Regions from separate parts of the Arthrobacter sp. MDT2-3 genome, predicted to be linked through region 1. Evidence: riboswitches for the same ligand, from Rfam matches in the RefSeq annotation. Region 1 holds a riboswitch; each other region holds the start of a gene.
What was found. A riboswitch is a leader RNA that binds a small molecule or an ion and turns the genes downstream of it on or off. The one in region 1 is predicted to bind thiamine pyrophosphate.
Positions count from the first base shown of each region.

Region 2: another riboswitch for thiamine pyrophosphate. It lies ahead of AC5RUQ_RS14735 (ECF transporter S component); the one in region 1 lies ahead of thiO (glycine oxidase ThiO).
Region 3: another riboswitch for thiamine pyrophosphate. It lies ahead of AC5RUQ_RS19445 (bifunctional hydroxymethylpyrimidine kinase/phosphomethylpyrimidine kinase); the one in region 1 lies ahead of thiO (glycine oxidase ThiO).
Region 4: another riboswitch for thiamine pyrophosphate. It lies ahead of thiM (hydroxyethylthiazole kinase); the one in region 1 lies ahead of thiO (glycine oxidase ThiO).

Region 1 is NZ_JBNHFS010000002.1:358,502-366,110, reverse strand. It holds gene AC5RUQ_RS07280 (PHP domain-containing protein) at 1-289, shown strand, start outside; gene AC5RUQ_RS07275 (DNA-methyltransferase) at 351-1,223, opposite strand; gene AC5RUQ_RS07270 (DEAD/DEAH box helicase) at 1,232-2,947, opposite strand; gene AC5RUQ_RS07265 (RNB domain-containing ribonuclease) at 3,235-4,722, opposite strand; gene thiE (thiamine phosphate synthase) at 4,783-5,520, opposite strand; TPP riboswitch at 5,548-5,666, shown strand; gene thiO (glycine oxidase ThiO) at 5,659-7,014, shown strand; gene thiS (sulfur carrier protein ThiS) at 7,011-7,247, shown strand; gene AC5RUQ_RS07245 (thiazole synthase) at 7,252-7,609, shown strand, end outside.
Region 2 is NZ_JBNHFS010000004.1:424,710-432,318, reverse strand. It holds gene AC5RUQ_RS14785 (Na+/H+ antiporter subunit E) at 1-443, shown strand, start outside; gene AC5RUQ_RS14780 (MrpF/PhaF family protein) at 440-718, shown strand; gene mnhG (monovalent cation/H(+) antiporter subunit G) at 708-1,118, shown strand; gene AC5RUQ_RS14770 (DUF4235 domain-containing protein) at 1,188-1,451, opposite strand; gene AC5RUQ_RS14765 (CDGSH iron-sulfur domain-containing protein) at 1,573-1,788, opposite strand; gene AC5RUQ_RS14760 (glycosyltransferase family 2 protein) at 1,785-2,849, opposite strand; gene AC5RUQ_RS14755 (iron-containing redox enzyme family protein) at 2,846-3,907, opposite strand; gene AC5RUQ_RS14750 (DUF4383 domain-containing protein) at 3,992-4,450, opposite strand; gene AC5RUQ_RS14745 (hypothetical protein) at 4,572-4,781, opposite strand; gene AC5RUQ_RS14740 (heme-degrading domain-containing protein) at 4,888-5,430, opposite strand; TPP riboswitch at 5,503-5,643, shown strand; gene AC5RUQ_RS14735 (ECF transporter S component) at 5,709-6,332, shown strand; gene AC5RUQ_RS14730 (ABC transporter ATP-binding protein) at 6,332-7,609, shown strand, end outside.
Region 3 is NZ_JBNHFS010000008.1:113,925-121,533, forward strand. It holds gene rplU (50S ribosomal protein L21) at 1-53, opposite strand, end outside; gene AC5RUQ_RS19445 (bifunctional hydroxymethylpyrimidine kinase/phosphomethylpyrimidine kinase) at 317-1,840, opposite strand; TPP riboswitch at 1,848-1,945, opposite strand; gene AC5RUQ_RS19450 (Rne/Rng family ribonuclease) at 2,106-5,549, opposite strand; gene AC5RUQ_RS19455 (vitamin K epoxide reductase family protein) at 6,001-6,684, shown strand; gene ndk (nucleoside-diphosphate kinase) at 6,760-7,179, opposite strand; gene AC5RUQ_RS19465 (DUF4233 domain-containing protein) at 7,219-7,609, opposite strand, start outside.
Region 4 is NZ_JBNHFS010000001.1:475,101-482,709, forward strand. It holds gene AC5RUQ_RS02195 (FGGY-family carbohydrate kinase) at 1-1,005, opposite strand, end outside; gene AC5RUQ_RS02200 (transketolase family protein) at 998-1,966, opposite strand; gene AC5RUQ_RS02205 (transketolase) at 1,963-2,841, opposite strand; gene AC5RUQ_RS02210 (ribose-5-phosphate isomerase) at 2,990-3,484, shown strand; TPP riboswitch at 3,624-3,720, shown strand; gene thiM (hydroxyethylthiazole kinase) at 3,712-4,515, shown strand; gene thiE (thiamine phosphate synthase) at 4,512-5,249, shown strand; gene AC5RUQ_RS02225 (3-oxoacyl-ACP reductase) at 5,337-6,101, shown strand; gene AC5RUQ_RS02230 (LLM class flavin-dependent oxidoreductase) at 6,115-7,449, shown strand; gene AC5RUQ_RS02235 (6,7-dimethyl-8-ribityllumazine synthase) at 7,463-7,609, shown strand, end outside.

The DNA.
Region 1 (7,609 bases):
GTTTGCCCATCCGGTAGCCTCCTCGCGGGGCCGCATTGTGGGGGAGCGCGTCTACCAGGAGATGATCGACGCCGGACTGGCCGGCCTGGAGATCGACCACCGCGACAATCCGGAGGAGGGCCGCGACTTCCTGCGCCGGCTCGCCGCAAGGCATGACCTGCTGATCACCGGCTCGTCCGACTACCACGGCACCGGCAAACCCAACCTGCTGGGGGAAAACCTGACGGGGGCGGACGTCCTGGCCCGGATTGAGGACATGGCCACCGGGACCGCCGTCGTCCGTCCCTGAACACGGCACGTAGGTAGCGCCAAGTGTCGTTTTGGGAGCTCAAAACGACACTTGGCGCTACCTAGTTGGGAGGGAAAGACGTGAACTCGGCGTGGGCACCCAGTCGCTTGGCCATGATGTCAATGGCCGGCTGGTTTTGGTCCACGCACACGAACTTCCGGCCGAGTTTCGCCGAGACGGCGCCGAGCGTGCCGGAACCCGCAAAGAAGTCCAGGCACCAATCTCCGGGCCGGCTTGACGCAGCCACGACGCGCCGGACAAGCCCTTCGGGCTTCTGCGTGGGGTAGCCGGTCTTTTCCTTGCCGGTGGGGGAGACGATGGTGTGCCACCAGACGTCGGTGGGCAGCTTGCCCAGCTCGCGCTTGGCGGGCGTGACCAGCCCGGGCGCCATGTAGGGTTCCCGGTCCACCTCGGCGCTGTCGAAGTGGTACTTGGCCGGGTTTTTCACGTAGACCAGGATGTTGTCGTGCTTGGTGGGCCAGCGGTTTTTTGCCCGCGCGCCGTAGTCATAGGCCCAGATGATCTCGTTCAGGAAACACTCGCGGCCGAAGATGGCGTCCAGCATCACCTTGGCGTAGTGCACCTCGCGGTAGTCCAAGTGCAGGTAAAGCGTGCCGTCCTCGGCCAGCAGGCGCCAGGCCTCGACGAGCCGTGGTTCCAGGAAGGACCAGTAGTCGCTGAACGCGTCGTCGTAGCGGTGCAGCGCTCCCTTGATCGTGTCGTAGGAGCGCCCCTTGAAACCTACTCGGTCACCTGTGCCGTCGGCGTTGGCCACCATGGTGGTCTGCTGGCGCAGCTGGGCCCTGCCGGTGTTGAACGGCGGATCCACGTATATCAGTGTGAAGGCGCCGTCCGGCAGCGAGGGGAGGAACTCCGCGTTGTCAGCGTGTACCACCAGGCTGCTGCCGTCCGGCGCCCAGACAGTGTCAGTCATTGAGGGGGTTAGGCCTCGGTGCTGCCAGGCTGTGCCGCTGTGTCGCTGCCGGCCACTACCTCGCCGTTGCGGCGGCGGGTGCGTGTACGGGAACGGCGGGCACGTGAGGGCTGCTCGCCCTCTGATGCGGGTGAGGCCGCGGCCGGGGATTCGGCGGCAGCTGTGGGGGCTGCAGCGGAATCTGACGTACGACGGCGGCGCTCCCCGGTGCGGGCTGCTGAGTCACCGCTGCTGCGGCTGTCGTCGCGGTTTCCGCCCCTGCTGTCGCGGCCCCGGCTGCTGCGGTCCCGGCCGTCGCGTTCGCGTGACGGGCCACTGTCACGGCCGCCGCGGCTGTTCTTCTTGCCGGTTTCGCCCAAGTCTTCAAGTACCTCGGCGTCGACTCCGGCAAGGATGCGCTTGTCACGCGGCAGGCGGCCCTTGGTGCCTTCGGGGATGTCCAGGTCCTCGTAGAGGTGCGGTGAGGAGGAATAGGTCTCGATGGGCTCCGGCACGCTCAGGCCCAGGGCCTTGTTGATGAGGCTCCAGCGCGGCATGTCATCCCAGTCCACGAAGGTCACCGCGGTGCCCTTGTTGCCGGCCCGGCCGGTGCGGCCCACGCGGTGCAGGTAGATCTTCTCGTCTTCCACGCACTGGTAGTTGATGACGTGGGTGACGTCGTCAACGTCAATGCCGCGCGCCGCGACGTCGGTGGCCACCAGGACGTCCACCTTGTTATTGCGGAAGGCACGCAGTGCCTGTTCACGGGCGCCCTGGCCCAGGTCGCCGTGGATGGCGGCAGCCGCGAAGCCGCGGTCCACAAGCTCCTCGGCCACCTTTGCGGCGGTGCGCTTGGTCTTGGTGAAGATAATGGTGCGGCCGCGGCCACGCGCCTGCAGGATGCGGGCCACAACTTCGGTCTTGTCCATGCTGTGGGCACGGTAGATCAGCTGCCGGATATCGCGCTTGGTGAGGCCCTCGTCATCGGGATCAGCGGCGCGGATGTGCGTGGGCTGCGTCATGTAGCGGCGGGCCATCGCAATGACGGGCCCGGGCATGGTGGCGGAGAACAGCAGGGTCTGGCGTACTGCCGGCGTGCCGGCAATGAGGGTTTCCACGTCCGGCAGGAAGCCGAGGTCCAGCATCTCGTCAGCTTCGTCCAGGATGACGATTTTGACGTTCTTCAGGCTCAGGTGCTTCTGCTTGTAAAGGTCGATGAGGCGGCCGGGTGTTCCCACCACGATCTCCACGCCCTTCTTCAATGCCTCCACCTGCGGCTCGTAGGCACGGCCGCCGTAGATGGTAGTGATGCGGGCGTTGCGTTTGCGGGAAGCGGTCTGCAGGTCATTGGCCACCTGCACGGCGAGTTCGCGCGTAGGGACGATGACCAGGGCCTGCGGGGCGCCGGGAACCGGGAGCTTGTCGTAACCGGGGTCGTCCTGGCCCACCACGCGCTGGAGGGCGGGGATGCCGAAGCCGAGGGTTTTGCCGGTACCGGTCTTGGCCTGGCCGATGATGTCGTGGCCGGACAGGGCCACCGGCAGGGTCATGGCCTGGATGGGGAAGGGGTGGGTGATCCCGGCGTCGGCCAGGGATTCCACGATATCGGCCCGGACGTTGTAGTCCGCGAAGGACTTCTCCGCGATTTCGTGGGGCTTCTCGTCCGAGATGATGGTTTCTTCCGGCTCGATGGTCTCGGTGCCGGTCTCGTCGGTCAGAAGCTGGTGGGTATGCAATTCACTCACTGTGGAGTTTCCTTATTCATTTGGGCAGTGGCGCTGCCTGCTCAACGGGCCGGCCAAAGGCTGTTCCGGAGCACGCTCGGGCGCACAAGCAATTCCAGTGGAAGCCGATCGCGGGCTATCTAAATGCTGGCACTGGTGACCAGCGGGTGTATCTCAAGATCGCGTAGGGGCGGGCTTGTTGGTTTCAAATCAAGGAAATCAACGACCGGGCATCCATATCTACCTCTTCAGTCTAGCCGCAGGCGGCCCAAATCCCGGCTTTCCCGGCCGGGTGGCACTTTGCCGCACTACTCCACGAGTTCGAAATGGACTTCCCGCGTCACGATATCCGAGGAGACCAGCCGGACCCGGACCTTGGTTCCGGACACCAGTTCCCCGGCGCAGCGGGCGGTCACAGCGGGGTCTGCAATCTGGATGACTCCCGAACTGCCGTTCCCGTTGCCGTTCTTCCCGTTGCCGCTGCCGTTTTTGCCGTTTTCCTTTTGCGGCTTGGACCCGGAAATCACGATTGCGTCGAAATCCTGCCCGATGTGGTTAACCAGCAAGGCGGCCTCCACGGTGTCCAGGGCCATGCGCTCCATCCGTGATGCCAGCTGGTCGGACCCGGCCATGATCTCGGGCAGCGACTGAAGTGCCTCCCGTGCCCAGGCCGGTACATTGCCGCCGTTACTCAACGCCTCGCAGATCACCAGGACAAAGCGGTCCACGAGGCGGCGCAGGGGAGCGGTGGTGTGGGCATAGGCGGCACCAATGGCGGACTGGACTGCGTCCTCGGGGACGGCACCGTCAAAAGCCGTATAGGCGGCGCCACGGAACAGCATGCCGGCCGAATGCAGAATGGCAAGCTGGCGGGGATCGGTGGAATCGAGGCTGCGCAGGTATTCGCCGTAGCTGACCTCACCGTCCCAGGGCTTGCCAAGGGCCTCTGTCTGCAGCCGGAAATGATTCAGGGAGCGCTCGTCCGGGGACGGCATGGTGCGCAGGATGCCCACTTTTCCCGCCAGCATCAGGCCCGCCGCCGCCATTCCGGTCATGAGGGATATCTGCGCGTTCCAGTCCTCCACCGGAAGCTGGGGAGCGGCGGCAATCCGATAGCCGCCGTCGGGAAGCTGGACGATCTCCTGTTCCGGCATGTTCAGGCTGGCACCGCCGCGCGCCCGTTCCAGGTCCACGCGTTTGAGCCCAACTTCCTTAAGGAGCTGCAGCACCGGCGAGGCCGTACCGGCGTCGAGCTCCGCCTGCACTCCTTTATAGCTGAGCTTCGCGCGGCTGCGCATCCGGGCCCGCTTTACGGCCACGGACGTCACCTCGGCGGCGCTGTCCAGGCGGAAGTCCCAGACAAACGCAGAGCAGTCCTGCCCGGGAAGGAGGCTCCCGGCCTCTTCGCTGATGACTTCTGGATGCAGCGGGATTCGACCGTCCGGGGCATAGAACGTCTGGCCCCGGCGGCGTGTTTCCGCGTCCAGGGGCCCGCCGGGGGCAACAAATGCGGGCACATCGGCGATGGCGTACAGCACGTGGTAGCCGTCGCCGTCGGCTTCAATAAACAGCGCCTGGTCCAGGTCGGTGGACGACGCCGGATCGATGGTGATGAATTCGACGCCGGTGAGGTCGTAGGCAGGGAGCTGCAGGGATTCGACTGCCGCTTTCGCGTCAGCCACCGCCTCGTCGGGGTAGGCGCCCGGCAGCTCCAGCTCGGTCCTCAGGGCACTCAGCGCTTCCTCAAGCGCGTTGTTGTGCTCGTGGACGTTGGGGGCCAGCCGATGGTGTGACACGAAAATCAGCCTAGCCGGAATCGGCGGCATAGTGCAGGCATCCGGCCCGGAGCGGCGTTGTCAGGAGTTTGGGGCATCCAGGGCGGCGAGCAGTGCAGCGGCGGCGGCTGCGGGATCGTCCGCTTCCGTAATGGCCCGCACCACCACAATCCTGCGTGCGCCTGCGTCCACCACCTGCTCCACGTTGCCGTGGTCAATGCCGCCGATCGCGAACCAGGGAACACCGTCGTCGGACTGTCCCTCCTGCTCCGCCGGCCGGGCAGCGTCGGCGGCATACTTCACCAGCTCCAGTCCCGCCGCTGCCCGCCCCGGTTTGGTGGGCGTTGCCCACACCGGTCCGACGCAGAAGTAGTCCAGCCCGGCGGGGCGGGCGGCCGCACCGAGCGCCGCGTCCACCTGGGCGGGGGTGTGGCTGGACAGGCCGATGGCGGCGTTGCCGTTGAGCAGGGTGCGTGCAGCGTCCAGGGGCAGGTCCTTTTGGCCGATGTGGAAGACGGGTGCCCCGGACAGCACCGCAATGTCGGCGCGGTCGTTGACAGCCCAGAGCCGGCCGTGCCGCTCTGCCGCTTCCTTGAGCACCGCCAGGAGTTCCAGCTCCTCTCCTGCTTCGATGGCCTTGTCGCGCAGCTGGATGATGTCCACCCCGCCGGCGTACGCTGCGTCCACGAACTGGCCGAAGTCGCCGCGGTCCCGGCGGGCGTCGGTGCAGAGGTAGAGGCGGGCGGCGTTGACGCCGTTGCTGATCTTGGCGCTGCTGAGTACGTCGGTGCCGGCGGCAGGGGTGTGGGACACATTCATGGGGGAAAGCCTAGTTCCTCTACACTGGCCTCGTACTGCGGGAGCCCGCGGCAGCTGTCACAAAGCGCCGGGCTGAGAGGGCGTCAGAGCCGACCGCTTGACCTGATCCGGCTAATACCGGCGTAGGGAAGGAGACACATGCGCGCATCACCAGAGCCCCTGGCCGTGGATGCGGCCAACACCATCCACGCTGATGTGGCGGTGATCGGCGGTGGAGTGATCGGCCACGGCATTGCGTGGGAGGCGAAGCGTTCCGGCCGTTCCGTGGTGGTGATCGATGACGCACCGGGTTCGGGGGCCAGCTGGGCCGCCGCCGGGATGCTTGCCCCGGTGAGCGAGCTGCACTACCAGGAGGAGGATCTCCTGGAATTCATGCTGGATGCCTCGTCCCGCTGGCCGGCTTTTGCCGGCGGCCTCACCGCTGCGTCAGGAACAGATCCGGGATACATTACGACGCCGACCCTCGCCGTGGGTGCCGACGCCGCCGACCGCCGCGCCCTGATGGACCTGCGCACCGTCCAGCAGGCCAGCGGCCTTTCCGTTGAGCCGGTAACTGTCCGGGACGCGCGACAACGGGAACCCCTGCTCAGCCCGGGGATCGCCTGCGCGCTGGACACTCCGGCCGACCACCAGGTGGATCCGCGGCTGTTGGTGGCGTGCCTGCGGGCCGCCTTGGCTCATGGCATGGACGACGGCGGCGGGAACAGGGACAAAGTTGCGGCCCGCGGTACTGCAGCAGCCGGCGTCGTCGGCGGGTTTGCGGTAGCGGCCAAGGCAACCGGGCTGCTGTGGCACGGGGGAGCTGTTGCCGGCGTGCGCCTGGCGGACGGGGGAACGGTGCTGGCCGCCGAAACGGTGGTGGCGAACGGGCTGCACGCGGCAGCTCTTGAAGGGCTACCCCCAGGGCTGAACCTGCCAGTGCGGCCCGTCCACGGGGACATCCTCCGCCTGGCAGTGCCCCGGCACCTGCAGCCCCTGGTGACGTCCACGGTCCGCGGGCTGGTGCACGGCGTTCCCGTCTATATCGTTCCCCGCAGGGACGGCACGGTGGTGATCGGGGCAACCCAGCGTGAAGACGCGCTGTCCGCCATGGACGCCGTTTCCGCCGGGGCCGTGTACCAGCTCCTCCGCGACGCGCAGGTACTGGTTCCCGCCGTCGCCGAACTCGAACTGCTGGAATGCACTGCACGCGCCCGTCCCGGAACGCCCGACAACGCGCCGCTGCTGGGGCGGGTTCCCGCCCCCAAATCAGCGGCGGACCGGGAGCACGGGTACGTTGCCGGCCTCATCATCGCTACCGGGTTCTTCCGGCACGGAGTCCTGCTGACGCCCGCCGCAGCCGCCGTCTGCCGGGACCTTCTGGACGGCCTCGAGGACCCCCGTTGGGCAGCCTTCAGCCCTGGCCGCTTTTCCACGAGGGCAGGCGCCCGCTTAACCACGGGCTCAGCCTCCAACCACTTCCGCCACACATCGCCCACGAAGGAAACAGCATGAACATCACCTTGAACGGAACCCGGCACCCTGTGCCTGAGGGCGCCTCCATCACCGTGCTCGTCAGCCAGGTCACCGGCCGCCCCCTAGCCGCCAACGGGCAGGCAACGGACGGCCAAAAGCTTGGTGTGGCGGTGGCCCACAATTCCGAGGTTGTACCGCGCAGCCAGTGGTTTACCACCGCGCTCGCGGAAGGCGACGAGGTCGAACTCGTCACGGCTGTGCAGGGAGGCTGAGACCATGACCGAAACCATCACTACTCCAAGCGTGGCGGGCCACGATGATCCGCTGGTCATTGACGGCGTAACCCTGACATCCCGGCTCATCATGGGCACCGGCGGCGCGCCAAGCCTGGACGGCCTGGGGGCTGCCCTCCTGGCCTCCGGCACCGGTCTGACCACGGTGGCAATGCGGCGGTATTCCACGGCCGAGACGGGCTCGCTCTTCCAGCTGCTCGTGGACCACGGCATCCGCGTGCTGCCCAACACGGCAGGTTGCTTCACCGCCCGGGATGCCGTGCTGACGGCGGAACTGGCCCGTGAGGCACTGGAAACCGACTGGGTGAAGCTGGAAGTCATAGCTGACGAACAGACCCTGC
Region 2 (7,609 bases), on a different contig from region 1:
TGTTCGGTGCGCTGTTGGCCGTAGCCGTAGCCCGGCTGTTCTATCTCCCGCCGGTGGAACTCAGCGGCCGCTTCAACATCCTCTACGCCGTCCCCTTCGCACTCACGTTCCTGGCCAAGGTGGTGGTTGCCAGCGGCCAGGTCCTGTACCTGGCAACAGCGCGCGGGCCGCGGGTCAGGAACGCTGTGGTGGCTGTGACCCTGCGGAGCCACCAGGATCTTTTGGTCACGGCCACCGGGCACGTGATTTCCCTGATTCCCGGTTCGCTGGTGGTGGAGGTGGACCGGTCAACCTCCACCCTCTACCTGCATGCACTGAACATCAGCTCCCCGGAGGAGGTGGAGAACCTCCGGCAGGAGGTGCGGTCCATCGAAGCCGGGCTGATCAGGATCATGGGTACCAGGGAAGAACTCGAAACCGTTCGTATGGAGGCAGCATCATGATGCAGACCGTCCTGGTTGTTACAGCCGTCATTTTCTCGCTGGCCGCAGCCGGCGCCATCATCAGGATTTCGCGCGGGCCGTCGCTGCTGGACCGGGTGCTTGCCACAGACGTCCTGCTCGCCATCCTCGGCGGCGCGTTGTGTGTGGACATGGCCGTTAACCGGCACCTGAACAACCTGATGCTCGTGGTGGCCATCTCCATCATCGGCTTCATCGGGTCCGTGACTGTTGCCAGGTTTGTGGCCGATCGAAGGGAACAGCCCATTGAATCCTGAAGCCACTGCCCTCGACGGTTGGATCGACCTGCTGTCAGCCGTCTTCATGGTGGTGGGTGCCGTGATGTCCCTGGGCGCCGCGATCGGCCTGCTCCGTTTTCCGGACCTGCTGAGCCGCATGCACGCCGCCACCAAGCCGCAGGTGCTGGGGCTGTTCCTGCTGCTGGCAGCCATCGGCCTGCAGATGCGTACCTGGTGGGTGTGGCCCGTGCTGGTGGTCGCCTGGATTTTCCAGCTGTTGACGGTGCCGGTGTCCGCCCACATGGTGGGCAGGGCGGGCTACCGGACCAAGCACCTGCACCGCGAGCTGCTGACGGCGGATGAGCTGGAGGCGGTAGTGCAGAAAGCCGCCGCCAAGACCGCCCGTGAGGACGGTACCGGCGACGGCTCCCAGCCTTAAGAGTTTTTGTCCAGATATGCTGGCTTCCGAACGATTTAGCCCGGCTTACCTGGACAAAAACTACGTTTGTTAGACGATGTCCTTGCTCTTGGCGAACCGGGTGATGGCCCGCTGGGTGCCTCGGTTGGCCAGGACCTGGATGATGGTGCTGACCGAGGCCGAGATCAACGCGAAGGTCAGCGCCGACTGCAGGCTGGTGGGGATGTCCTCGTCCTTGCCGGTAGGCGGCTTCCGTCCTGTGGACTTTTCCCAGATGGTGTTGACCAGCTTGGTTCCGACGAAGCCGGCGCCAAGGCTCACACCGGTGCCGAGCAGCTTGATGAAGAGGTTCATTCTTAGTACTCCTTGCGGGCGGAAAACGGGCTGACTTCAGCCTAGCGGCATCATGGCGGCGCCCGGTGCGGCAAGGCGCCGGTTCGCTGCTGGCGTTGCGCACTCAGTGGAGGAGTGCTGTTCAAGCAACGGGCGGTTCCGTCCGAAACTTGATCATCTTGTGGGTGCCATCGCAGTAGGGCTTGATGGCCGAGGCGCCGCAGCGGCACAGTGCTACAGTCTTACGCTCGCGCGGGACGGGGTCGCCGGAGGGCGTCACGATTTCGAAGTCGCCCCGGACAATCAGGGGCCCATCCGGGCACACCACGATCGAGCTTTCGGCGGGTTCCTGGTTCATGGCTGCTCCTGGTCTCGGTTGCTGGCTGACGGCTTGATGTCTTGTTGGCGCAAAGTGGCCAGTTTTCCGGAATGCCTGCGCTGCAGTTCAGCCTCCGAGTGGGCAGCGGTCCCTAGCCGTGTCCCGGCATAGGGAACGCCGCCGGCGATGCGGAATGCCAGCGCGATCCAGATACAAACAGCCCGTTCCAGGGCCCACAGCGGGGCGCACCACACCGCCCGGAGGGGGAAGACGGCTGCGCCGTTGTTCCGTTGCCGCCCAATGCCGGCGAAGATAACCGGCGCGGCCGCCAGTCCGAGCAAGGCCCGCCCGCGGAGCCCCCGGGGGAGGCAGGCTGCTGCGGCTATCGCCGGAAGCAGGGATAACTCCGCGGCGAGGCGGCGGGGCTGGGCGAAGTCATCGTAGGCCTGGCGGGTGCGCTGCTTGAGGAAGTGCCGCGGCCCGGGCGGCCGGCGGGCAACAAACAGGTCCGGCAGGATCTTTTCCTGGCCGCCAGCTGCCTTCACGGTCCTGATGAGCTCGAGGTTCTCGAAGAGCACCGGATCGTAACCGCCGGTGGCGAGCAGTGCACTCCTCCGCACGGCCAGGGTTCCCGGGTAATCTGCGGACCAGGCCCGGTTGATCAGTGTCCTGGCCGTGTCCCACCACGCATGCCACGGCAGGGGCTCGAAGTAGTTTTGCGGCCGCACTACGTCCGCTGAGGCAAGGTGATTGACGACGGCGGTGAGCGATTCGCGCGTGTAGCGCACGTCGTCGTCGGCTATCACCAGCAGCTCAGCCCTGGCGGCACGGACGCCCGTCATGACGCCGGCTACCTTGCCGTTGCCTTCGCCCCTGCTGTGGCTGTCCCCGCCGCCCTGCATCGGACGGAGATGGCGAACGCCAGCCGGGAAGGCTGCCGCATGCCGCTCGAACAGTTCCGGGTCGGAGCCGTCCACCACGGTGACGGGTATCCACTTGACCAGGCGCCCAAGGTACGCGGCCAGGTCCGGCAGTTGCGAATCCTCGGTCCAACGCAGCGGCAGGATGTACTCTGCGGACACGATGCCCTTAGCGTTCATGCCGCCGCCGGCACTGCCGCCCTCAGCGAGGTCTCGCCGTTTTCCCAGCAGGCCAAAAGGTGCGTGGAAATCCTGCCGTCGATCGCCATTGCCGCCGTTGCACCCAACAGGACATCCCCGAGTAACCCGGGCTCAGCTTCCACCAGCCCACCCGCAAGGTCGCGGCCCGCTATCTGCTCGTGGACGGCGTCGGCTTCAACGTGCTCGTCGAAATAGTGGGTCACCTCGGTATCGAAGCCGTGCCGCCGGAAGCCGTTGCCGTACAGGCGGTTGGGCCGGGACGAGGTCATTTCGTAAAGTGCCAGGTGTCCCGTGATGGCCCCGCGAAGCCGGCGGTTGAGCCCGAAGAGGGACATCATGTTCACCGCCGCGAGGGAGATGGCGGGTACCGCGTTGACATAGGCGCCGTATTGGTCGTCCATTCCCAGTCCCCGCATGGTGCGGGCGAAGAGCGCGCTGTGCATCCGTTCCGGGCGTCCTCCGCCGTACTCGTCGGCCTGAATTTCCACCAGCGCCGCCTTCGGCCGACCTGTAAGCCTGGGGATGGCCCAGGTGTGCGGGTCCGCTTCCTTCAGCTGGTAGACGGACTTGTGGATGAGGAACTCCTTGAGCTGGTCCAGGCTCGCCTTTTTCGCCACGTAGCGGGACACGCTGGGCCCGGTGTCGGTTCCGGCCAGTCCAAACAGGACGTCGGCCACTGCGTCACTGGTCATCTCTGCTGCCGGCGGTAGGTCCAGCTCCCCGGCTGCCGCCTGGGCAGCGGCCCGTAGCGCTTCCTCGAACGGCCTTTCGAGCAGGCGGCGAACCTGGATAAGGCCCGGCTCCCACTCCCAGTCGTCGCTGACGCCTTCAAGGCCGGAGTAGTGGAGCTCATAAAGGCAGAAAAGTGCCAGCTGGACGTCGTCGTCCCCGATGATGTCTGTGGCTGCAGCGAGCCCTGCCGTGACCAGCCGGCGCAGTTCTTCGACGCGCGTCGTGGCGTCGTCGGTGCCGGCGCCAACGGCCAGGGAAGTAAAAAGGGCGCTGCTAAGGGGGCCTCGGGCTTCGGGGATTTTCATGATGCTCCTTATGGGTGGCAGTGGTACTGCCGGTGCTGCCTGTGCTGCGGCGTCGACGGTGACGGTTTCGGTTTGGCCGGCGGGTCAGGTCCGGGGCGGCGTTTTTGGGGTGGTCCGCGGTGACAGCAGGATGGCCAGGATGATCATGCCCAAGCCTAGGGCCAAGTGCAGCCAATTGTCGGCGCCGTTGAGGGGGACAAAGTTGGCGGGGGTTTGATCACCCACCAGGAGTCCGTACAGCCAAAGGACCAGGTAGACAACGCCCCCGTAGATGAGGAAGCTCCTTGCCTGCTGGTGGGTCCGGGCCAGCAACAGTCCCGCCGCCCCGAAGGCCGCGTGCACGATATTGTGCAGGATGGACACCTGGAAAACTCCCAACAGCAAGGCCCCGGAGCCGTGCCCGGCCAAGCCCAGGGCTTCATAATTGCTGGTGATCCCGGGGATGAATCCCAGGACACCCACCAGGAGGAAGAGGGCGCCCGTTGCAAGCGCTGCCTTCTGCAGGCCGGTCCTTGCTCCGGTGGCCCGGGTGCTGACTGTCATTGTCCTGTCTCCTCAAAAGCCGGGAGACAACATAGTAAGCATGATTACTAATAAAAGCTAAGTACGCTTTCCATCTGGCGGACAGCCAGCACGCGGCGGACCCCGCTGCCGGTGGTGGCACTCACCCCTCCGAGGTACTCCACACATAGGGGTTGGCCCGGTGCCCGCCCCGGCGTCCGTGCTCGTACCCTTGCTGCCAGGCCTTCCCGACGGCGGACACAAGTTCCGCCAGCAGTGGATAGTAAGGGTGGTCCGGGCCGATATAGATCATTTCCTCGGCTGCCTTGTCCACCGCCGCACGCACTTGGTTTTCGGCTGCAGGACCGATCATGGCGTCCTCCTGTTTGGAACTCCGGCCGCTGGCCTCGAATGTACTCCCAGCATTTCGCGGCGTCCATAGTCCGCTTTGATGCTGCAGTCCGTCCGCCCACTGGAGGTCAGTCCGCCCGCATGGAACCGAGGATCTCGCGCAGGGCCTGTACCACCAGGTCATGGTCCTGCACCTGGGGAAGCCCTGAGACGGTCACGGTTGCGACTGCGCCCACCCCTGTGACGTAGACCGGGAAGGAGCCGCCGTGGGCCGCATACCGGCTTTGATCGAACCAGGCGTTGTCCTCGATCCGTCCGCCCTTGAGCCGGGCGCGCAGCCCCACCAGCAGGGAAGGCACCTCATACCGGGCGGCCGTGCGCTGCTTCGCACGGATCCAGTGCTCGTTGTCCGGGGTGGCGCCGGGCAGCGCCACATGGAACAGGACCTGCTCACCCTTGGTGATGTCTATCGCGATGGAAAACTGGCCCTCCTTGCCCAGCTCCACCAGCAGCAGCCCGAGGTTGAGTGCATCGTCCAGGGAGAAGCCGGGAAACTGTAGCTCGTGGATTTCGCCTTCGATCCGGGCGATGAGCGCTTGCAGGGATCCTTCCTGCTGGATGGCATCGGAATCCGGATCGAACTCGGTCACATGCGGGGAATTGGCAGTCATGGCCCACAATCTACCCCTCCTCCGGTGTAAACTGGACCCCGCCCACAAGGGCGATTATTTACCGACAGAAACATTCAACGACAGGGGAGCGCCGCCGTCGGGCATCACTGGCCATGCCAGGGACCGCAGGTGGGCGCTGAGAGTGCGGACAGCCGCAGACCCTCGAACCTGATCCGGTTAGTACCGGCGCAAGGGAGTCGAGTTCTCGAAGTGTGCGGCAACGGCGGCAGCGCCGGTTGCTGTATCCACTTTCCCCTCCTGTTCCTCAGGAGGATCGCATGGCAACGACAGCAATCAAGAAGACCACCAGCAAGTCCTGGCGCGTTGTGGACATCGTGGTGGCAGCCCTCATCGCCATCGCCGGCGGCGTCATTTTCTGGGCCTGGTCCCAGGGCGCAGCCGCAGTCTCGGCACCTATGAACGCCGTCTATCCACCGCTTACCGGCTTGTTGGCCGGCGGCTGGATGATCCCCGCGGTGCTGGGCATGCTCATCATCCGCAAGCCGGGCGCCGCACTGTTCTGCGAGACCGTGGCGGCCACCGGCGAACTGCTCATGGGCTCGCAGTACGGCGCCTCGGTGCTGTTCTCCGGGTTTGTCCAGGGCCTGGGCGCCGAGATCGTCTTCGCGATCTTCGTGTACCGGAAGTTCAACCTGCCGGTAGCCCTGCTCGCCGGCGCCGCTGCCGGACTTTTCTGCGGCCTGAACGATTCGTTCGCGCCGTGGGGCTGGAACATCGCCTACTCCGGCGGGGACAAGCTGGCCTACATCATCTTCACCGCCATTTCCGGGGCCGTGATCGCAGGAGCCCTGTCGTGGATCGCCACCCGCGGCCTGGCGAGGACCGGCGTCCTGAGCTCCTTTGCGTCACGCAAGGCAGCATCGGAGCCCGTCTTCTCCTGATGACTGCTCCTTCCCTCCACAGCTCTGCGGTGGCGGCGCGGCCGGCTGCAGTCACGGCCAGAGGCTGGGGCTGGCGGCATGCCGGCCGCTCCAAACCCGCTGTCCGTGCCCTCGACCTGGACATCCAACCGGGTGAACGCGTCCTGCTGCTGGGCCCGTCCGGCGCAGGCAAGTCCACGCTCCTCCACGCGCTGGCTGGGGTGCTGGGGGACGCACATGCCGACGACGCTGACGCCGGCGATTCCGATGAGTCCGGGTCGCTGCTGATCGACGGCGCTTCCCCCCGGGAGCAGCGCGGCCGGGCCGGGCTGATGCAGCAGGACCCGGAGACCCAGGTTGTTCTCTCGCGCGTAGGTGACGACGTCGCCTTCGGCGCCGAGAACCTTGCCGTGCCCCGCGATGACATCTGGGCTCGCGTGCACGAGGCGCTGGACGACGTCGGGCTTTCCCACCTGCCGTTGGACCATCCGACGTCGGCACTGTCCGGCGGGCAGAAGCAGCGCCTTGCGTTGGCGGGCATCCTTGCCATGCGGCCGGGGCTGATCCTCCTCGATGAGCCAACCGCCAACCTGGACCCTGCCGGCGTGGTGGAGGTGCGCGACGCCGTGGGCCGCTGCCTCGACAAAACCGGGGCAACGTTGGTGGTGGTGGAGCACCGCGTGGCGGTGTGGAAGGACCTGGTTGACCGGATTGTGGTGCTGCAGCCCGGCTCGTCGACCGATTCCGCCGTGCTGTTGGACGGGCCGCCGGATCAGGTCCTCAGCGAAGCCCGGAGCATGCTGATCGCGGCCGGAGTCTGGGTGCCCGGCTACGTCCCGCCGACGCGTCTGCGTGCTGCCGCTTCGGCTCCCGGGACTGGCGACCTGCTGCTTGCCGCCGAGGAGCTGGCGGTGTCGCGTGAACGTCCGCGCCGCAAGCGCTTCCGGAAGGTGCCGCCGGTGCCGGTGCAGCAGGGCATTTCCGCGCAGGTCCGGGCCGGGCAGGCGCTGGCCATCACCGGGCCCAACGGCGCGGGAAAGTCGACATTCGCGCTGACCCTCGCCGGGCTGCTGGAGCCCCTAGACGGCAATGTTTCCGCCACGCTGGCGCTCAGCCGGGGAGCTGGGATTGACCCTTACCAGTGGAAGGCCGAGCAGCTGATCGAGCGCGTGGGTACGGTGTTCCAGGAGCCTGAGCACCAGTTCGTCACAGGGAAAGTACTGGACGAGCTGCTGTTCGGCCCGCGGCACCTGGGCCACGGGGAGGAGCGGGTGGATGAACTGCTGGAGCGGCTCCGG
Region 3 (7,609 bases), on a different contig from region 1:
CCAACGGAAACCTTCTCTTGGCGGCCGCCTGCGCGGACAATCGCGTACACCACTTGGGAACTCACTTCTCTCGACGTTTATTACTAAATTTGCGTGCGGAACCGACCTGTAAAAGCCTGGTTTCTCGCTGTGCCTCAACGCCGTGGGGTCATAACCCAAGTGTTGGCGTAAGCACCGAAGATCTAGAATACGCTAATTTTGCCTTCGGCCGCAAATGAGGCTGGTTCCGGCGGGTGGACTGTGATAGGTGCCACAGCTCAACTCCGGCGTCCGCACCGTGCCCCACCATAGTACCGGCAAGGCAACGGGCAGTGCGTCAGGAGTACAGGCGCGGCGCGTCGAAGAAGTCCACTTCCAGGCGGCAGGACTGCTTAAACGCCGTGACCATGGCGGCGCGGTCCGCGGCCGAGGCCAAGCGTGCCGCTTCGTCCACGATCGCAATGGCCCTGCGGGTGGCAGCTGCGAAGTCTTCGTCCGCGTAGGTGCGCAGCCAGTCCGCGTACGGGTGCGCCGGCGGTTCACCGGCGGCAACGAACCGGGCGTAAAGCGCTGCTCCCACCTCGGCGTAGAGCCAGAAGCAGGGCAAAACGGCCGCCGCCACGACCGCATAACTGCCCGACGCCGATGCCGCCGTCAGGTGGTCCACGTAGGACTTCGTAACAGGGCCAAGCCCGGGCTGCACGGTTCGCGTGCTCAGCCAGGAGCGGTGCAGCTCCGACTCGACTTCCAGGCACTGCCGGGCAGAGGCCGCCCAGAAGAGCTGCTCCGCCTCGGTGGGTGCCAGTGCACTGGCCCTGGCCAGCACGCGCGAATAGCCGTTGAGGTAGATGGCATCCTGGGCGAGGTAGTACGCGAACTCCTTCTCGCCCAGGCTGCCCGAGGCCAGGTTGCGGATGAAGTCCAGGGCATGGATGTCGTCCAGGTCCTGCTGCGCCTCACGCCAGAGTATGGCGGCGAAGCTCCCTTCGGAAAGCAGCGGCTGCTGGTGGTGGAAGTGGTGCACCGGCCCGTTGCCTGTTCCCACCTCCAGTGTTCCGGATGCCTCCAGCGCGCCGGCCAGCCAGGGTTTGACTTCACGGAGGGAAACCTCCCAGTCCCCCAGCCGTGCCTGCGCCGTTGCCATGGCAGAGGACAGTGAACAGCCAGTGCCATGGCTGTTCCGCGTTGCCACCCGCTCCCCCGGCACCACCACCACTTCGTCGGACAGAAGGCCTGAGGTGTTGACCAACGCGTCGGGGCACTCGTCACCGATCAGGTGGCCGCCCTTGACCAGCACAGTGGCGCCGGTGGCAGCAGCGAGGGCGCGGCCTTGTTCCAGGGCCCCGGTCCAGGTGTCCTGCAGTTGGCCCCCAACGAGCATGGCGAGCTCTGCCAGGTTTGGGGTGATGAGGTGCGCCAGCGGAAGGAGCCCGCGCAGTGCCGCTTCGGCAGATTCCTGCAGGAGCCGGTCGCCGCTGGTGGCCACCATCACCGGGTCCAGGACCACGACGGCGGGGCGCACCTTCCGGATCCATGCCACCACTGCCTCGATCACCTCGGCACTGCCCAGCATTCCAATTTTCACGGCGTCGATGCCGATGTCGTCACTGACCGCCTCCAGCTGCTGGCTCAGGAACTTTGCGGGCGGCACATGGACGGATCGGACTCCGCGGGTGTTCTGGGCGGTCAGGGCAGTGATGGCAGCCATCCCGTAACCGCCGAGCGCGGCGATGCTCTTCAGGTCGGCTTGTATACCGGCGCCGCCGGAAGGGTCGGAACCTGCTATGGAAAGGACCCGGGGTACGGGCCTGCCTGGGCGTGTTGGTGCAGCAGTGAATATTGCCGAGGAGGCAGTGGGCATTACAAGAGTCGTAGACAAGAGACATCCCTTCGCCGGTGCTAGCCGGACAGGTTCAACGGGTGTGAATCTCAGCCGGCTCTCTGCGCGGCACCCCGTGTCGGTTCCCCAGCCTAGCTTTTTTGCCTGGCCCAGGCCGAAGGTGACACATTGCGACCGGGCGCCGTGCACTGAAATGCCGACCTGTCGCCGCATGGCTGGCGCTACACACGAAAATGCCCGGCCGGCCACTGTTGTGGCTGGCCGGGCATCTACTTACCGGTAACGCTTAGAGCTCCGAGGCCGGAACTCCGACGCCCAGGATGATGGGCGCCTCGGCCGGCTTCCTGGTGCCGGCATTGCCGTCACTGGAGCCGCCGGCACCGGCCGGTTCGGGGGCCTTTGCCTCGTGGGTATGCCCTGTGCCGGCTGCCGCCACGTTTTCGTGATGCTGCACAGTGGTTTCGTTTGCAGCTCCTTGGGCACGGCTGGCACTGCGGTTGCGCCGCGGCCGGCGCTGCCGGGACTGCTCCAGCGTGTGGTCGCTGTAGTCCTTCGCCGGTGCTGCAGCAGCGGGCGCCTGTACCGGCGCTGTCGATTGCACGGGCTCCACCGGTTTCTGCTCCGGTTCTGCCTGCTCGGGCTGGTCTTCGGCAGGTGCCGGCTGGCCAAGGTGGGCGAAGGCCTCCGCAAGCCGGTCCAGGGTCAGGGCAGGCTTCTGCTGCGGCTCTTCAGCGTGCTCAACGAACGGCAGCACCACCTTCTCGCCGCCGAAGGTCAGCACGGCAGCCTGACGCGCTTCGTCGTCGCGCTTCGCAGCCTCCGCTGCGGAGGCAGCGGCGGGCTGGTCGGCGGCCGCCTGCTTGGCTGCCGCCACTTCGTCGTCGTGCAGGTGGGCTGCATGCGCGGCGGCGGCGATGTTGGCAAGGGCCAGCCTTGTGGCCTCCGCCTTGGCATGCCGTTCAGCGTCCGAGGGGTCAGGGTGCACCGTGTGGACGTGCACGGCTGCTGCTGCCGGGGCAACCTCCGGCTGCTGGCCACCGCGGCCCCGCCGGCGTTTGCGGTCCGGGCGCGCGCCGGGCTGGTTGTTGTCGACGCGCTGGGCGTCGTTGCGGTGGCCTTCGCTGCGGGCCTCCGGCCTGCTGTCCGTCCGCTGGATGTGGTGCTCGGCGGCCACAATGTTGGCCCGCCGGTGCTCCACGGGGTCGTCGTGGGTTACCACGCCGCGGCCCGCGCACGCTTCGCACTGCTCGCCGAAGACTTCGAGGAGCCCGGTACCCATCCGCTTGCGCGTCATCTGCACGAGGCCAAGTGACGTAACTTCCGCAACCTGGTGCTTGGTCCGGTCGCGTCCCAGGCATTCCACCATGCGGCGGAGCACGAGGTCGCGGTTGGATTCCAGGACCATGTCGATGAAGTCGATGACGATAATGCCGCCGATATCGCGGAGGCGGAGCTGGCGGACGACTTCTTCCGCAGCCTCAAGGTTGTTTTTGGTCACCGTCTCTTCGAGGTTGCCGCCGCTGCCCGTGAACTTGCCGGTGTTGACGTCCACTACGGTCATGGCCTCGGTGCGGTCAATCACCAGCGAACCGCCGGAGGGCAGGAAGACCTTGCGTTCGAGCGCCTTGTGGATCTGCTCGTCGATGCGCCAGGCAGCGAAGATGTCCTGGTCCTTGGTCCACTTCTCAAGGCGGCCCACCAGGTCCGGCGCTACGTACGTAACGTAGGCCTCGATGGTGTCCCAGGCTTCCTCGCCCGAGACGATCAGCTTGGAGAAGTCCTCGTTGAAGACGTCGCGGACCACCTTGATGGTGAGGTCCGGTTCGCCGTAGAGCAATTCAGGGGCAAGGATCTTCGTGGACTTCGACTGGCTCTCGATGCCCTCCCACTGCGCGCGCAGCCGGTTGATGTCGTGCGTCAGCTCTTCCTCGGAAGCGCCTTCGGCCGCGGTGCGGACGATGACGCCGGCTTGCTCCGGGAGGCGGTCCTTGAGGATGCGCTTGAGGCGGTTGCGTTCGACGTCGGGCAGCTTGCGCGAAATGCCGGTCATGGAACCGCCGGGCACGTACACCAGGTAGCGGCCAGGCAGCGAGATCTGGCTGGTCAGGCGTGCGCCCTTGTGTCCCACGGGGTCCTTAGTCACCTGGACCAGGACGGTGTCGCCGGACTTGAGGGCGTTTTCGATGCGCCGCTGCTTGCCCTCGAGGTTCACCGCTTCCCAGTTCACCTCGCCGGCGTACAGGACAGCGTTGCGGCCGCGTCCGATGTCCACGAAGGCAGCTTCCATGGAGGGCAGCACGTTCTGGACCTTGCCCAGGTACACGTTGCCAATCAGGGAATCCTGCTGGGTCTTTGATACGAAGTGCTCGGCCAGGACACCGTCTTCGAGGACGGCGATCTGGATTCTGTCGTCGCGCTGGCGCACGATCATCTGCCGGTCAACGGACTCACGGCGTGCCAGGAACTCGGCTTCGGTGATGACGGTGCGGCGGCGGCCGGTGTCGCGGGACTCGCGCCGGCGCTGCTTCTTCGCCTCCAGGCGGGTGGAGCCCTTCACGCTGGTCACGCGGTTGTTGACGGCGGGTTCGGTGACCGGCCTCGGAGCGCGGACGCGGGTGACGGTGTTGGGCGGATCGTCATCCCCGCCGCCGGTCAGCTCAAGGTCCTGGTCCCCGCGGCGGCGGCGGCGGCGACGACGGGACGTCACGCCTTCTTCCACCTGCCCCGCAGACTCCTCGTCGGCGTCGTCGGAGGCATCAACGTCGGCACTTTCGCCGCCTTCAAGCTCGGCGTCAGCTTCACGCTCACCGGCGCGGCTGCGTCCGCGGCGTCCGCGGCCCCGGCGCCTGCGGCGGCCCGCGTCCTCCGAATCGATCTCATCGGCGTCGTCCTCGCCTGCTTCTTCAACAGCGGCGGGAACCGGACGCACCACGGTGCTCAGGTCCGGTGCCTGGAACAGCACGGAGGTGGGAGACGCCGGTTCCATGAACAGGGTGCCGAAGGGGCTGGAAGGAGCCGCTTGCGCCTGCCCGGCCGACGCTGGTTCTTCGGAAGCCTCTTCTTCAGTGGCCTCTTCTTCGGTGGTTTCCACCGGTGAAGCCGCATCGGCTGCTGGTACCTCAGCAGTACCTGCTGCTGCCGGGACGGCAGCAGCGTCAACCGCTTCGGGCATCCCGGCCGGAAGCACGCTGACCACTTCGGCAGGCTGGACTTCGGCTGCCTGATCCGCCGGTTCCGCTTCGGCGGCAGGTGCGGAGGTCTTCCGGGTGGCGACCCGACGGCGGCGGACGGGCTTCGTTTCGGCGGCCCCGACGGCGGGCTCCACGGCCGGTACCTCAGGAGTGTCTGCGCCTGCACCGGCAGTGGCCTCGACGCCGGATTCTGCTTCCGGTTCTGCCACTGCGGATTCTGCCTCTGGGGATCCTAGCTCTGGGGCGAAAGCCGGGAGCGGTTCGGCGGTGTCCGCCTTCTTCCGGGCGCGGGTTCGCCGGACTGGAGCCTTGGCCTCCGCGGCGCCGGGATCGGCAGCAGCGGCAGCGGTGGCTTCCGAAGCATCGACGCTGGCCGGGGCGCCTTCCGAAGTGCCGGCGCCGGTGACGTCTGCCTCCGGGATCAGGGCGTCGGCCTTGGGCACAGCCTTCCGGCGCGTCCTCGTGGCTTTTTTGGGTGCAGCGTCTGCCTCTGCGGCCGCTGCTTCGCTGTTAACGGCTGAAACTTGTTCATTATCCATATGTGGCAACACTCCTGCCCCTGACGTACCGCCACATCCGGCACCCATTGGGGCACATATTGTCAAAACCCGCAGGCGTTGACAGAAGTCAAGTGGATACCCCCAGGTTCGCACCGGCAGTGGGGTGCGGCAGCCCGTGGGGGCCGGCGGGATGTTCTGAAACCCGTTGTTCTACGTGCCACAACCAGGTGCCGCTCAATGGAGTCGCGGGAGACTGCGTCGGTGAGACCGATGCCTGCCCTGCTCGTCATTGGCGGTCTTGGGAACAAGCCACCGGACCGGAGTCCGAATGTGGATCGTCTTCCAGCCACGTTCATTCTCTCATACCCGGACTAAATCACGGCGGAGGCAGCACCAAACGCGCTGGCCCCTTCCCCTCGTCTGGACGGTCCTTTCAGCCTCCGGCGTTACAATCAGGCAAGGAGCACCGGATGAAAAGGACGCCACACCAATGCCCAGCATCTCCCCCCTCAGCGGCACCCCTGCCCAGGAACGGAGCCTGAACCAGGACAGCGACCCGGCCGGCAGGACAGCCGGAACCGTCCCGGCGATGACCCGTAACCGGCCCTTCGGCTGGCTGCTGGTGATCACGGGCGCCATCGGCTGGCTCGCCTCCGGAACCCTGGTGCTGGAAAAGCTCGCGGTGCTCCAGGATCCCAACCACACCACCGTGTGCGACGTGAATCCTTGGATTTCCTGTGGTGACGTGATGAAAACGTGGCAGAGCTCGCTGTTCGGCTTCCCGAACATGTTTATCGGCATCGTGGCCTTTGCCGTCGTCATCACCGTTGGTATGGCACTACTCGCCGGAGCAACCTTTGCCCGCTGGTACTGGCTGGGCCTGCAGGCGGGGGTCACCCTTGGTTTCGCCTTCGTGGTGTGGCTGTGGTCGCAGGCCCTCTACGACATCCGCATCCTCTGCCCGTTCTGCATGATTGTCTGGGCGGCCATGATTCCCCTGTTCGTCTGGGTGACCCTCCGGAACGTCACGGCAGGGGTGATCCCCATGCCGGAAAACGCCGCCCGCATGCTGGGCGACTCGGGCTGGATCATCACCGCGTTGCTTTACGTGGCCGTCATCGCCACCATCTTCTTCGCATTCATCCAGGTTTTCGCCGGAACCTCGGGCTTCTAAAGCCGCCTCCCGTGAAGTGACAGATAAGGCCGATGTTCGTGAAGAACATCGGCCTTATCTGTCGTGCAGGTGAAGCTACGCCTGGAACCAGATTTTGATCTCGCGGTCGGCGGAATCGGTGGAGTCGGAGCCGTGGACCAGGTTCTGCTGGACCTTCACGCCCCAGTCGCGGCCAAAGTCGCCGCGGATGGTGCCTGGGGCTGCCGTGGTGGGGTCGGTGGTTCCTGCCAGGGAACGGAAGCCTTCAATGACGCGGTGGCCTTCGAAAATGGCTGCCACTACCGGCCCGGAGAGCATAAATTCCACCAGGGGCTCGTAGAAGGGCTTGCCGACGTGCTCCTCGTAGTGCTGCTCCAGCAGCTCACGGGACGCGTCGACCTTCTTCAGCTCGGCCAGGGTGTAGCCCTTGGCTTCGATCCGGGCCAGGATTGCCCCGGTAAGGTTGCGGGCGACGCCGTCGGGCTTGATCAGGACGAGTGTGCGCTCAGTAGTCACAACTGCTCCAATGCGTTGGTAACGGATTTCGGATCAAGTCTACGGGGACTGCGGCTGCTGGCCCGGCCCGGCAGCCTGGTCCGGATGGGCTGCTTCCCACTTGGCCTGCTCGCGGGCCCGCTCGCCGGCTTCCCGGTCCAACCGGATTCCGGTGCGGATTCCGTACCACCAGGCCAGTGCGAACAGGCCGCCCACCAGGAACATGGCGGGCTCGAAAATGCCGGTGAGGATCAGGACGAGCTGCAGGATCCACCCGAGCCCGATGCCCCAGGGCTTGGTGAGGAAGGCGCAGGCCACGATCATCACGACGCTCAGGGCGATGCCCACGCCGAGGATCAACGCCGGCGGGAACTCTCCGCGGCGCAGGCCGAACACCGCAAGGGTGGCGAAAAACATCACGAAGGCTTCCAGGAGCAGCACCGTGGAAGCG
Region 4 (7,609 bases), on a different contig from region 1:
GGTCCTGGCCAGGGAATCAAGGTGTGCTACGTCAGCTTCGAACACCTGGGCAAGCCACATGGCTGTGGCTCCGGTTGCCAAGATGTTGCCTTCAAAGGCGTACCGGGGAGCACCGTCATGCCATGCCAGGGTCCTGACCAGACCAGCCAACGGCGCCGACTGTGCAGCTTCGGTCAACAGACCCATGATGGAGCTGCCCGTACCGTAGGTGGCCTTCACCGTTCCGGGCTCCCGCACGCCGTGCGCGTACAGCGCGGAATGCGAATCGCCAAGTACTGCACACACGGGTGCGCCGGCGGCGTCCGAGATGGTCAGCGGAGAGCTGGGCTCGTTGGACGCGACAATTTCCGGGAGCACCTGCGCCGGGACATTGAAGAGATCCAGGAGTTCGGGATCCCAGTCCACGCTGTCCAGGTTCATCAGCTGGGTGCGGCTGGCGTTACCGGCTTCGATGCGGTGCTGGCCCGTGAGGCAGAAGACCAGCCATGAATCGACCGTGCCGGCCGCGATCTTCCCGGCCAGGCTGAGCCGCCGATCGGGGTCAACGCTGTCCAGCAGCCACTGAAGTTTCAGGGCCGAGAACATCGGGTCAATCGGCAGTCCGCTGGCACGCTGCACCATCTGCCCGGCACCATCATTGATCAGTTCCTTCGCCCGCTGGGCGGTGCGGCGGTCCTGCCAGCCCAGGATCGGACCAAGTGGCTGGCCGGTGGCCCTGTCCCAGATCATGACTGACTCACGTTGGGTGCTGAGACCGATACCCAGAACCAATTTTGATTCAAGGGGCTTCAGGCTCTGACCAATGGCGGAGATGACGCTGTCCTTGATGGCCAGCGGGTCCTGCTCCACCCAACCCGGCTGCGGGTGCTGCTGGGTCAGGCTCACATGGGCGCGGCCGAGGATGTCACCGGCCGCGTCCATGATGAGTGCCTTGGTTGCGCTCGTGCCCTGGTCCACTGCAACGACGACTGAGGACCCGGCGGCGGCACGGTTCTGGCTAGACACGGTTCAAAGCTCCACGTACTGCTTTGGCAATGTCATCAGCCTCGAGACCGAAGTGTCCCAGCAGGTACTGGGTGCTGCCGGTGGGAGCGAAGTCCTTGAGCCCCAGAATACGGAGGGGCACACGGGCGCCGTCCTCAAGCTGGCCGACGACGCTGGCAACCGCTGCGCCCAGGCCGCCGGCGACGTTGGCTTCCTCCGCGGTGACAATCGCACCGGTTTCACGGGCCGCGGTGACGATGGCTTCCTCATCAAGGGGGCTCAGGTAGGTAGCGTTCAGCACACGGGTCGAGATGCCTTCTGCCTCCAGCGAAGCTGCTGCCCACAGGGCGCGGGAAACTTCGGTGCCGGTGGCAATGACGGTCGCGTCTGAACCTTCGCGGGCGGTGACGAACTTGCCGCGTTCAAAGCTCGAATCGTGGTCCGATACTTTGGGGACCTTGAAGCGGCCGACACGGATGTAGGTGGGGCGCGGGTTGGCGACGGCGTTGCGGACAGCAGCGCGGGTCTGGTCGCCGTCGGCCGGGACAACGATATCCAGGCCGGGGAGGGCCCGGAGCCAGGAGAAGTCCTCAACGGAGTGGTGGGTGGGGCCGAGTTCGCCGTACGCCATGCCCGGGCTCATGCCGCAAAGGATCACGTTGTGCTGGCTGTAGGCGACATCGGCTTTGATCTGCTCCAGGGACCGCCCGGTCAGGAAGGGGCCGGCAGCGCAGACGAAGGGGATGAGCCCGGCGTTGGCCAGGCCGGCGCCGACGCCGACCATGTTCTGCTCGGCGATGCCAACGTTGATCAGTCGGTCCGGGAATTCATCCCGGAACTTGGTCAGGTTGCTCGACCCGACCGAATCGTTGCAGACAGCGACGATGCGTTCGTTTGTCCTGGCCAGCTGGATCAGCTCGTCGGCGAAATCCTGCCGGTTGTCGAAAGTGGGTGCTTCTTTGAGCACAGTGGTCGTGGTCATGAGAGCTCCTGGAATGCCTGGGTGGTCTGTTCTGCGGATGGCACCTTGTGGTGCCATTCGACGCGGTCCTCAATGAAGGACACGCCCTTGCCCTTGATCGTGTTGGCGATGACACCAACCGGAGAACCGGTGGTGGAAGGAGCCATCGCCTCAATGAGGGCGTTGTAGTCGTGGCCGTCGATAACCCTGACCTCAAGCCCGAAAGCAGCGAGGCGGGCATCGAGCGGATCAAGCCCGTTGGTGTCCTCAGTCCGTGCGCCCTGCTGAAGCCGGTTGCGGTCAACGATCACGGTCAGGTTGTCCAGCTTCTGATGCGACGCTGACATCAACGCCTCCCAGTTGCTGCCTTCCTGCATTTCACCGTCACCGGTGACGACGAAAACACGCGAGTCGTTCTTCAAGAGCTTGGCGCCTAGTGCGGTACCTACGGCCACAGGGAGGCCGTGACCCAGAGGCCCAGTGTTGGTTTCAACTCCAGGAACCTTCACCCTGTTCGGGTGACCGTTCAGCGCGGACAGGGGCGCCATGAACGTGTCCAGTTCGGATGCAGGGAAGAATCCACCGTGGGCCAGGGTCGAGTACAGTGCAGCCGCGCAGTGGCCCTTGCTGAGAATGAAATGATCGCGGTCTTCTTTGCGGGGATCTTCCGGATCGATATCCAGCACCGCGTCAAATAGGACCGTCAGGATGTCTGTGACCGAGAAGTCCCCGCCGATGTGACCCTGACCGGCGTCCGCAATCATTTTCAGGATGGAGCGCCGCGTTGCCTGCGCCCGCTCGTGCAGTTTCTCGGCGCGGAAAGAGGCGTCACCCGCCAGTAGATCTTCTCGAAGAGACCGCCACGCCGCGGCCTGTGAAGCATCTGCAGTAAGCATTGTGCATATCCATTCAGTAGTGACTGTATGTGAATATGTTACGGATGCCACACTTGCAAAGTCAACCCCCCGCGCTTGTACTGTGGGAAAAATAACCCCTCAAGCGCGTACCTGACAGAACCCGCCAACAACTGATTGGAAAACCGTTATGTCCTCAAACTCTTCGTATCCGCGCGTACACATAGCCACCGACCACGCAGGGATGGAGTTGAGCGCGCACCTTGTTCGCCATTTGGAGGCCCAAGGTTATGAGGTAGTCGATCATGGGCCTAAGGAGTACGACCCCTTGGACGACTACCCGTCCTTTTGCATCAATGCCGTCCATGCCGTGGTCGCCGACCAGGAAGCCGGCCGGCCTGCGCTGGGCATCGTTCTGGGCGGGTCCGGGAACGGCGAACAGATAGCGGCCAACAAGGTTAAGGGCATCCGGGCAGCCCTCGCCTGGAATCTCTCCACGGCGAAACTGGCCAGGCAGCACAACGACGCCAACGTCGTGGCCGTCGGCGGTCGCCAGCACAGTGTCGACGAGGCCACTTCACTGATCGAGGCGTTCCTGAAGGAGCCATTCAGCGCAGATGAACGGCATTCCCGCAGGATCGAGAAAATTTCCCGCTACGAGAGCACGGGAGTCGTCCCCGACTAAATTTTCTCCGCGCGTGGCGCCTTGGGACGACAGTGTTTTGGTCGAGCCTGCCCCTGGATCACCGTTCAAAGGGCCAGAGGGAGTCAGCGGGCCCGACAGGGAAGTTCTCTCCACTACCCGGTGGGGAGTAGGGTTTTGCGTTAGTGACACGGGGTGCCCTGCTGGTAGGGGCTGAGAGAACACCCGTTGAACCTGATCTAGTTCGTACTAGCGAAGGGATGTCGCGGATGACTATTCGCCTGACGCCTGACCATGCCTGGACCATGCTCGAACGGCTCCGGGAAACCACGCCCTTGATTCAATGCCTGACCAACACAGTGGTGACAAACTTCACCGCCAACGTGCTGCTCGCCATCGGTGCCGCACCCGCGATGGTTGACGTCCCTGCCGAGGCAGGACCGTTCGCGCGGGTTGCGTCGGGAGTGCTCGTAAATGTCGGCACCCCTCACGAAAAACAGCGGGCAAGTATGCGCGAGGCAGTACGCGCCGCCTGCGAATCCGGGACACCCTGGGTTCTTGATCCGGTGGCCGTGGGTGTTTTGCCGGTCCGTACCGCGCTGGCTGCCGAGCTGCTGAATCACCGCCCAACGGCGGTCCGCGGCAACGCTTCGGAGATCATGGCCCTGGCGGGCGTAGGGCAGGGCGGACGCGGAGTCGATGCCGTAGATGGACCCGAAACCGCATTGGAAGCAGCCAAAAGCCTAGCCCTCCAATATGGTTCGATACTGGCGGTCTCGGGGCCAACCGACATCATCACAGACGGCACGGATTCTGTACGAATCAGCAACGGCCACCCGCATCTGACCAAAATCACCGGGGGCGGGTGTGCACTGGGTGCGGTCACTGCGGCCTTTTTGGCCGTCGATGATGACAAGCTCGCCGCTACCGCGGCTGCCACTGCCGTGTACACGGTGGCGGCGGAGATGGCAGCTGAGGGTGTTCGGGGTCCGGGCACTTTCGCCGTCGCGTTCCTTGATGCCCTGGCAAGTATCGACACAGGGATGCTTTCGTCCCGGATGAATCTCTCATGACCGCCGGGGACAGGGCGGCCGGGCGCATCGACGGCATTTACCTTGTGACCGACACTCAGTTATGCGGTCGCAGGGGAGTGGTGGAGACTGCCCGGGCGGCTGTTGCGGGAGGGGTACGGATCGTTCAAATCCGCGAAAAAAGTGCCAGCACCGCCGACCTATACGAGCTGGTCCTGTGTACTGCTGAAGCTGTCGGGCATGCGGCCACCGTTTTGGTGGATGACCGGGTGGATGTCTTTCTGGCCGCCCGGGCGGCAGGTGCTGCCGTGCACGGAGTCCATGTCGGCCAAAGCGACCTTCCCGTCGAACGGGTACGGGCGCTGGTGGGTGCCGGGGCCGTCGTGGGGCTGACCGCAAACACCCCTGAGCACCTGGATACCCTGCATCGCTTGCCCGGGGGGACGGTGGATTACCTGGGGGTGGGGGTTATCCGCCCGACGTCCACAAAGGCTGATCACCCGGCGCCCTTGGGCGTCGACGGGTTTGGGCGGATCGCGGCCGCTACCACCCTGCCTTGTATGGCCATCGGCGGTATTGAACCTGGTGACGTAGTTCCGCTGCGCCGTGCCGGGGCAGCGGGAATAGCTGTGGTCTCCGCGATTTGCGCCGCGGACGATGCGACGTGCAGCGCCGAAGACCTTGTCGAACGCTGGAATTCCTTAGGATCCTCAACCGCCGAGCCAGGCGTCAACTTCCCCGCCTGCAGAAACAGCACCCCTGCTGCGCAGGATTAGCGTCCCGGGGCTACTTACTGTCCCGGTTCTCTTTTTTACTGCCCGGCGCCAACCATTGTTCGCCCCAAGAAAGAAAGCCTAGAAACCATGCAAATCTCAGAGCAGATCGTCCTCGTCACCGGTGGTGGCCGCGGTCTCGGCCACAGCATCGTTCAAGCGTTTGCCGACCAGGGCGCCAGAGTAGTGATCAACTACCGCAACAGCGCCGAGGAAAGCGAAGTCTTGGCAGCCAAGTACGGCCCCAACCGGGCCGTAGCCCTGCGGGCCGACGTGACAGACGCCGATCAAGTTGCAGCCATGCTCAACCAGTCCCAGGCGCACTTCGGCGGCCCGGTGACCACAGTGGTCAATAACGCCCTGGCCGACTTTTCCTTTAATGGTGACGCCCGCTCCAGTGCTGGAGGCATCAGCTGGCCGGAATTCGAAGCCCAGTTTTCCGGGAGTGTCCGCGGCGCACTAAACACCATCCAGCAAGCTCTGCCGGGCATGACTGAACACGGTTTCGGCCGGGTCATCAACATCGGCACCAATCTGTTTCAGAACCCGGTAGTCCCGTACCACGACTACACCGCGGCGAAGGCAGCGCTGCTGGCCTTGACCCGGACGATGGCCGCAGACCTGGGCCAGCACAACGTATCGGTGAATATGGTCTCCGGCGGGCTGCTGCGCACCACCGATGCCAGCGCAGCCACGCCCGAGGAGGTTTTCGACTACATAGCTGCGGCCACGCCTCTTCGCCAGGTCACAACACCGTCGGGCTTTGCTGACGCCATTCTCTTCTTTGCTTCCCCCTGGGCACGCTCCGTCACCGGCCAGAATTTGGTGGTCGACGGCGGCCTGGTCATGAACTAAGGGACGGACGGTCATGCCGAACCCTGCCGCACCCCGGCGGCAGCTCCACTTCAACGCTTTTCTCTTTGGCTGTGGCCACCACGGAGCCGCCTGGCGCCGACCCGAATCGGCCGTGGAGCAACTGGGAGAAATCGCCTATTATGAACGGCTTGCCCAAAGCGCCGAGCGCGGCCTTTTCGACGCAGTCTTCTTCGCCGACGGACACTCAGCCGGCGATCTAGGTCCGGGGCCGAGATGGTTCCTTGAACCGCTGACGGCGTTGGCGGCCATGGCACGGGCCACCAGCAGGATCGGGCTGGTCAGCACCGTCTCGACCACCTTCTACACGCCCTTCCACGCCGCGCGGATGCTGGCATCCCTTGACCACATCAGTGGTGGTCGTGTCGGCTGGAATGTTGTTACGTCCATGTTCGACGCCGAAGCCCGCAACCATGGGCTGGAGGCCATGCCCGCCCATGCCGAACGCTATGCCAGGGCGGCCGAATTCATCGAGGTCGCGCTGCAGCTCTGGGATTCGTGGGCCGATGATGCGCTGGTGATGGACCGTACCGGTGTGTACGTCCACCCGGACAGGCTGCAGCCGCTGAATCATGTCGGTGATCATTTCCGGGTGGAGGGCCCGCTGACCGTACCCCGGCCGCCCCAAGGCCGGCCGGTACTGTTCCAGGCCGGCGCCTCAGGGCAGGGCCGTGACCTGGCGGCCCGGTATGCCGAGGGGATCTACGCGGTCGCCTATGACCTGCCCTCCGCTCAGGACTACTACGCCGACATGAAAAGGCGAATTGCAGCCGCCGGGCGGAACCCGGACACGGTAGCCATCATGCCGGGACTGGTTACGTACGTGGGATCAACCGAGGACGAAGCCCGGCGCCGGCAGGCGGAGGTGGACGTACTGCTCCCTGCCGCGCACTCGCTGGCCCAGCTAGGCACGTTTATCGGTCAGGACTGCAGGGAGTGGGAACTGGATGCCCCCGTCCCGCCCCTGCCACCGGCCTCCGAGTTCACCGGGCCACAGGGCCGCTATACCACCGTCCTGCGGATCATCGAGGCTGAAAAGCCTACGGTGCGGCAGCTGCTCGGAAGGCTGGCCGCAGGCGGGGGACACTGCACCATGGTCGGAACCCCGGAACAGATTGCCGACGATATTGAACTCTGGTTTGGCTCCGGAGCCGCAGACGGGTTCAACCTGATGCCGCCGCTGCTGCCGGACTCACTAGATGAATTCGTGGACAGAGTGATTCCCGTACTTCAGCGGCGAGGACTCTTCCGAAGCAGCTACACCGCGGATACGCTACGTGGGCACTTGGAACTCGAACGCCCGTCAGGCATCTTGGGAGTATCACCGTGAAAGAATCTTCCAAATGACTTCCCAAAGAAAGGAACCACCCTTGTCATCTCCGGCCACCTCCTCCTCGCGCGTAGCGATCGTTAGCGCTCGATGGCATGCTGACATCGTTGATCGTGCCGTCGACAGCTTCCAAGCCCGACTCAAGGAACTCGACATCACC